Regions from separate parts of the Anaerobacillus sp. CMMVII genome, predicted to be linked through region 2. Evidence: riboswitches for the same ligand, from Rfam matches in the RefSeq annotation. Region 2 holds a riboswitch; the other holds the start of a gene.
What was found. A riboswitch is a leader RNA that binds a small molecule or an ion and turns the genes downstream of it on or off. The one in region 2 is predicted to bind thiamine pyrophosphate.
Positions count from the first base shown of each region.

Region 1: linked by a shared signal. The riboswitch ahead of thiT (energy-coupled thiamine transporter ThiT) and the one ahead of H1D32_RS01810 (thiazole synthase) in region 2 are both predicted to bind thiamine pyrophosphate.

Region 1 covers NZ_JACEHK010000016.1:48,843-52,600, reverse strand. Annotated here, with positions in the region: gene H1D32_RS20380 (Asp23/Gls24 family envelope stress response protein) at 1-149, opposite strand, end outside; gene rpmB (50S ribosomal protein L28) at 480-668, shown strand; gene spoVM (stage V sporulation protein SpoVM) at 804-884, opposite strand; gene H1D32_RS20365 (thiamine diphosphokinase) at 1,177-1,806, opposite strand; gene thiT (energy-coupled thiamine transporter ThiT) at 1,806-2,354, opposite strand; TPP riboswitch at 2,583-2,691, opposite strand; gene rpe (ribulose-phosphate 3-epimerase) at 2,700-3,344, opposite strand; partial or broken gene rsgA (ribosome small subunit-dependent GTPase A) at 3,346-3,758, opposite strand, start outside.
Region 2 covers NZ_JACEHK010000001.1:326,649-330,406, forward strand. Annotated here, with positions in the region: gene H1D32_RS01805 (MDR family MFS transporter) at 169-1,590, shown strand; TPP riboswitch at 1,664-1,774, shown strand; gene H1D32_RS01810 (thiazole synthase) at 1,856-2,629, shown strand; gene thiH (2-iminoacetate synthase ThiH) at 2,742-3,758, shown strand, end outside.

The DNA of each region.
Region 1 (3,758 bases), on a different contig from region 2:
AAAAGCTCGTTAAGTCCATCTTTCAGTTGTTTCTGTGAGGCCATACCTACTATTCCATAACAGTCAATTGCAGCACCACCAGCAATAACGGCTACAACCTCTTTTGCAACATCAATTACACCTAATTGTGTTTTCATTTTAATTGACACGATCGATATCCCCCTTTATTTAGAGTGTACTTCATGGCTAATCACATTTTACTATAATTACCCACAATTTAAAAGAAAACTGTTATTAAAATGCGTATTTGTCATCTGCTACTTTTTCCACGTTGACATTTTTGTCCTATTCTAAGGTTTTCCTATTCCTAATAAATCATTTACTTTTATGAGTATATCTTTTTCGATATAGCTGTCAAGTATCTTCCCTTGATATTTATTTTAAAACCCCTTGCAATCTTTTTTTTACTATGCTAATATTATCAAGTATTTATAAGATGAATTTGAGTGTCATCTCATGGTTTACAAGGAGGTGCAATCATGGCACGTAAATGTGTAATTACTGGAAGACAAGCTCGTACAGGAAACAAACGTTCTCACGCATTGAACAAAACAAAGCGTAAGTGGGGCGTAAACGTACAAAAAGTACGTATTATGGTAGATGGAAAGCCAAAGCGTGTATACGTTTCTGCTAGAGCTTTAAAATCTGGCAAAGTTGAACGCGTATAATTTGAAAAACGGCTTGTAGTCAATTTTATTGGCGAAGGCCTTCGTTTTTCTTATACTTAAAACTTAAATTTTACCCGGGTAAAATTTATTATTTCCATAGCGCAAACAAAAAAGCACCTACGTGGTGCTTTTTTGTTAACCTTTTTTAAATGAATTCAAAATCACCCTTACAAATCCACCCAAAAATTTAGGTAGCTTAATCGTATAAAATTTCATAAATTTCCCTCCTCGACATGAGTTTGTCGTCTACGGCACTACAAATGAATAAAGTATTAAAAGTCCTCAGTTATTAATAAGTATATTCAGCATTTCTGAAATAGTACCTATTTTTTTACTAAGTTGAGTGAATTTCATAATTACCTTAACTGAGCTATATCAACTAGATAGCGAAAATATTGAATTATGAAATTCATAAAGTTACAAGTACTTCTAAATTTATTCATTCCTCACTTCTCGCTAGACTTAAGCCTATTTTTATACAATTCATTTTATAACCTTGATAGTTTGTCTAATCGCAACTTTCTACCACTATTAATATGCCTGAGGAAAACGAATAAGTACCGATATCCAAAATTAATTCATTACTAATACATAGACTTGAACCACATTCTAATGTTGCAAGAGTTAAAGGGTATTTAAACCCTTGTAAGGTTAATCCTTCAATTTTTTCAAAAAACGAAAGAAATGACACGTACTTGTATTCACTTTTATTTATCGAGTACATACCTGGTTTTTTTAAAGTGATTTTATTTTTATTATCGATCATAAATACTGTAGTGGAACGATCAATGCTTCTTAATAACAACTGCAAATTAACTAGTCCATGGTCTAATCTACCACCAGTTGCACCAAAAACATTAATAATATCCGGCTTCTCCTTTAATGCATAGGATATAGCTAGCTCAAGGTCTGTTTCATCCTTTTGGGCAGGAAATTGTTTAAAACGTTGTTGTCTTATCTTATTCATTAATTTAGGTGACACCGAATCAAAATCACCTAGGACATAATCAGGTTCGATGTCGTAGCGCAATAGATGTTCTAATCCACGATCAACAGCTATCCAAATTTCATTTGAGTCGAGACGTAAAACAGGGAGACTTGAAAAAGGTCCCCCTGCCACAATGTTAATGTTCTTCATTATTTTTGATTTCCTTGAAGTAGTCTTGGTTCTGTATTAGACAACAGAACTAAAACAGCGGCACATAGTAAAAATGCAGGTAGCATATATGATGTATTATATATGATGGAATACCAGACAACGTTCATTCCTTCTGGAGCAAAACTACCAAACCAAACTACACCTGAGATAAAATGAACAATAAAACGAAGGAAAGAACCTAGGAAAACTCCTCCAACAATGACGAAAATACGTTTTGTTGACGACATCGTCGATGAAAAGCTGAATATTCCTGCAAAACCAACAACAGTATAAGCAAGCGCATAGTCTAAAAATATTTGCACTGGATGGAAGTAATATCCATAAAACATTTGGATAGCCCCAACTATAAAACCGGTAACTAAACCTGCCGATAATCCACGACGATATGCCATGAGTAATATTGGTACCATCGCTAGTGAGACAGAGCCACCATAACCCCAAAATCCTTTAATTGAAGCAAAATCTAAAATAATTGCTAATGCTGCCATCATGGCAATTTCAGTAAGATGTAAAACTGGCCTTTTCATATAACACCTCTTCTTTGAATGTAATTAATACCAAGTAGTTTTTTTCTTAATAAAAATTGAAACTCTATCATCATTCATTCTACTACTAGCTCAAACTATTGATCAAAAAAATAACTCAAGTAATAAGTGCTCCCCTTACTGGTCTAAAATCCCACGGCAAATTACGATTAGTTTCAACGTATTGGTAGGATTGTATACTTTTGAGGAAATACACTCTTTACTTGAGTTAACTTATATAACCTCCACTCCCTACGCAAGCACTAACTTACAGGTTCAATGGGTCAGAACGGCACTACGTTCCCTCTCAGTCCTTCTTAAGACTCCCCTTGTGGTTAAACTTTATTATTACCCTCTAATTGCTCTTATTGCTGCTGCTCGGTCCACTTCATTGTAAATAGCAGAACCAGCAACTAATACATTGGCCCCAGCCTCAACGCAAAGCTTTGCTGTCTCAACATTGACTCCACCATCTACCTCAATATCTATTGATAATCCTTTTGACTTAGCCATTTCACTGACCGCATAAATTTTCGGAAGTACTTGCTTGATAAACTTCTGTCCTCCAAAACCTGGATTCACTGTCATTAGCAACACCATATCCACATCATCAATAATATGTTGAAGGGTATCAACTGGAGTAGCTGGATTAAGAACAACGCCAGCTTTTACTCCCTGTTCTTTGATTAATTGAACTGTCCGATGCAAATGTGTACATGCCTCTACATGAACCGTAATAATATCCGCCCCTGCTTTCGCGAATTGTGGAATATATAAATCAGGGTTTTCAATCATTAAGTGAACGTCTAATGGCAATGTTGTTATTGGCCGAATCGCCTCGACAATCAGTGGACCAATGGTTATGTTTGGGACAAAGTGGCCATCCATGACATCAACATGAATATAATCCGCTCCTCCTCTTTCAACATCTTTGATTTCCTCTCCCAGTTTTGCAAAATCTGCAGATAGGATTGACGGTGCAATCTTAATCATCTTAGTACCTCCGTTTTTGTTGTTTTATCTCATCTAAAAAGCTTAAATAATCCTGGTATCGATAGGTGGTAATTTCCCCTGCTTCAACAGCTTGACGGACTTCACATTTAGGCTCGGATGAATGGGTACAGCCTCGAAACTTACAAAACTGCGCTCTTTCCCTCATCTCCGGAAAACAGTCAGACAGTTCTTCTGCTTCAATATCAGCAAATTCTAAAGAGCTAAAACCAGGTGTATCGGCAACTAAACCCGTACCAATTTGGATCAGTTCGACATGCCTTGTCGTATGCTTACCTCTTCCTAAGTGGGAAGAAATTTCATTTGTTTCAATTTCCAACTCAGGTTTCAACGAATTTAGTAAAGAAGATTTACCGACACCTGATTGCCCTGCAAAAACGCTCGTCTTACCATCTA
Region 2 (3,758 bases):
CAATCCAATTACTCTTACCTTCAGTATTGTAAATCTGATAGTTAGGGTTTTTTCTTCTTTATAAATGACTGGTAAAAAAATCCTTGATTATTAAACCCTTCTATACTAAAATTTCATTTTTCATGGTATGATTAAAAATATATTTCGAAAAACGAAAGGATTCTACAGATGAGAAAATTGTTTCCTGAAAAATGGCTTGTAGTGATAGCAGTATTATTAGGAACTTTTACAATTATTTTAAACAACAGCATGTTAAATCCGGCAGTTCCCCATTTGATGAAGGTATTTGAAGCTGATGCGGTAGCTACCGGATGGGTAATTACAATCTTCATGGTAACGATGGGAATAACCATGCCATTAACCGGCTACTTAGGAGATAAATTCGGAAAGAAAAAGCTTTATTTGAGCGGTTTAGTAATCTTTATCATCGGCTCTATTTTAGGCTCGTTTTCTTGGGACCTTAGTTCCCTTATATTTTTCCGGGGCATTCAAGGAATCGCTGGTGGAATTATGATGCCATTATCAATGGCACTTATCTTTGAAGTATTTCCAAGACATGAGCGGGGACTTGCCACAGGTATCTGGGGCGTTGCAGCGATGATGGCGCCTACGATTGGGCCTACGATTGGTGGATTTATTATTGAATCTGGCAGTTGGCAGTGGCTCTTTTTAGTTAACGTACCAACAGGGGCTTTAGGAATTTTGATTGGTGCAATGTACTTAAAAAATACAAACAGAGTCCAAGGAATTACCTTCGATAAATGGGGATTTGCTTCAGTAACAGTGGGAGTAGGAGCAATCCTATATGCATTAGGGAGAGTTTCAGCAATAGAGCATCTAATACAACCTCTAAATCTTACATTAATAATTATTGGAATAGTCTCGCTATATCTCTTCGTAAAAATTGAAAACCATCAAGAGCAGCCATTATTAGATTTATCAATTTTTAAAAACAAGGCTTACACATATAGTGTCTGGATTTCAATTTCAACCTCATTAGCGTTATTCGGAGGAATCTTTCTAATACCTTTATTAATTCAACATGTGTACGGGTTAGGGCCGGTAGTCACAGGCCTAGTATTTTTACCAGCGGCGCTTTTCACCGGCATATTTATGACCATTGGAGGCCGACTTCTCGATCGAAAAGGACCATTACTTGTTGTTACTAGTGGTCTAGTCATGATCGCTGTCCCTACAATTGCTTTAGGATTTACAACAATGGAAACCTCTTTAGCTATGATTTTCTTACTCATGGCACTGCGAGGAATTGGTCAAGGCTTCTCAACCATGCCTGCGACAACTGCCGGAATGAATGCCATTCCAGAAAAATTTATTTCTAGAGGATCAGCAATGAACAACGTCTTAAGGCAAATTAGTTCAGCTCTAGGGATCGTCTTTATCTCAATCTATTATGAGGTTCGTAAAGTGCAAGTATTTCCTAATGTCGGGACAATGGAAGAAGCAAGTTTACAAGCGATTAATGAAGGGTTTTTGCTTTTAGGGGTAATCGCCATTCTAACGATACCACTAGGTTTGCTAATAGGCAGAGCTTCTGAAAAACAAGAACGTAAAACAACATTATCGGCGTAGGAAAAATATTAATTTCAAAACGATTTAGTATAGAAAGTTTTGAAAACTATGGTATGATAAACAAAATAATATGTTTTACAGCTACGGGAGCCTAGAGGACTAGGCTGAGAGGATGACTATTCCGTCACAGACCGTGAACCTGATCTGGATCATGCCAGCGGAGGGAAGACTGTGATTGTAAGTTTGATCTTTACATGTCTTTAAGGCCGCATCTAGATGATGTGGCTTTTTTCATGTTTAAAAACAACCCTTAGGAGGAGAAAAAATGGCAAAAGATTTATTGAATATTGGTGGAGTAGAGCTAAATAGTAGATTATTAATCGGAACAGGTAAATTTAATAACGATGCGCTCATTCCAGAGGTAATTAGTTCCTCAAAATCACAAGTAATAACTGTGGCGATGCGCCGTGTTGATTTTCAAACAAGCCAAGAAAACATCATGAAGTATATACCAAAAGAGATGATTCTTTTACCTAACACTTCAGGAGCTAGAACAGCAGAAGAAGCGGTTCGCATTGCAAGACTTGCTCGCGCTGCGGGCATGGGTAACTGGATAAAAATTGAGGTAATCTCAGATCAAAAATACTTATTGCCAGATAACTATGAAACAATTAAAGCAACGGAAATCTTAGCAAGTGAAGGATTTATTGTTTTACCTTACATGAGTCCTGACCTAATGGTAGCAAAGAAGTTAGAAGAAGTAGGAGCTGCGGCAGTTATGCCACTAGGAGCACCAATTGGCACAAACCGTGGTCTAAAAACAAAAGAGTTAATACAAATCTTAATTGAAGAATGCGAAAAGCCAGTAATCGTTGATGCCGGGATCGGTAAACCATCTCAAGCCTGTGAAGCAATGGAGATGGGGGCAGACGCAGTATTAGTCAATACAGCGATCGCAACGGCTGGTGACCCAGTAGCGATGGGAGAAGCCTTCAAAGCAGCAGTTCAAGCAGGCCGAACAGCTTATCTATCAGGAGTTGGAAGTGTAGCTAGACAAGCAAGAGCGTCATCACCACTGACAGGATTTTTATCAATATAATTTGCAGGTTTGAGTTAAGAGTTAAGAGTTGTGAACCGGAATGCTTCGAAGCAAAGCCTAAAATAACTCATAACTCAACCCTCATAACTCAAAACTAGGGAGGGGTTTTACCGTGAGTTTTTATTATGAATATGAAAAGTTAAAGGAATTGCCTTTTGAGAGTTATTTTCAAGGCTTTACTGAAATAGATGTTAAGAGAGTTTTGGCAAAGCAACGAATGACCCCTGAAGATTTACTTGTGCTGTTATCACCCGCGGCTGAAGGGTTATTAGAGGATATTGCTCAAAAAGCTCATGAATTAACAGTTCAGCATTTTGGAAAAACCATTTTACTTTTTAACCCAATTTATATTGCTGACCATTGTGTGAACCTTTGTACTTACTGTAGCTTTAGTGTGACGAACCAATTTCAACGTAGCAAGCTCTCAATGAAACAAATTGAAGTTGAAGCGAAAGCATTAGCAGACCTAGGTTTGAAGCACATCTTAGTGTTAACAGGTGAGTCCAAAACATCTACGCCTGTTTCATATATTGTTGAGGCTGTGAAAGTACTGAAAAAGTATTTTCCATCGGTAGCTATTGAAATTAACCCTTTAGATACTGATGAATATAAACAGTTAGCTGAAGCGGGGGTAGACGGCCTTACCGTTTATCAAGAAGTATATAATGAAGAAATCTATAAATCTGTTCACGTAAAAGGTCCAAAACGTGATTATCGTTATCGAATGGATACCCCTGAGCGTGGGTGTGAAGCAGGCATTCGCCAAATTAATGTTGGAGCTCTTTTAGGTCTTGATGATTGGAGAAAAGAAGCCTTTTTTGCAGCTATGCACGCAAGATACTTGCAAAGAAAATATTTAGATGCAGAAATCAGTTTATCCTTACCAAGAATTCGTCCACATCTTGGTGACTATCAACCAAGATCTATTGTCGAGGATCGTCACCTTGTTCAGGCGATTACAGCATTTAGATTATTTTTACCGCGAGCAGGAATTACATTATCGACAAGGGAACCTCAAGAATTGAGAGACAATCTTATATACTTAGGTGTCACGAAGATGTCAGCAGGTGCTAGTACTGAGGTTGGTGGCTATTCACAATGTGATACTGGTACAGCACAATTTGAAATC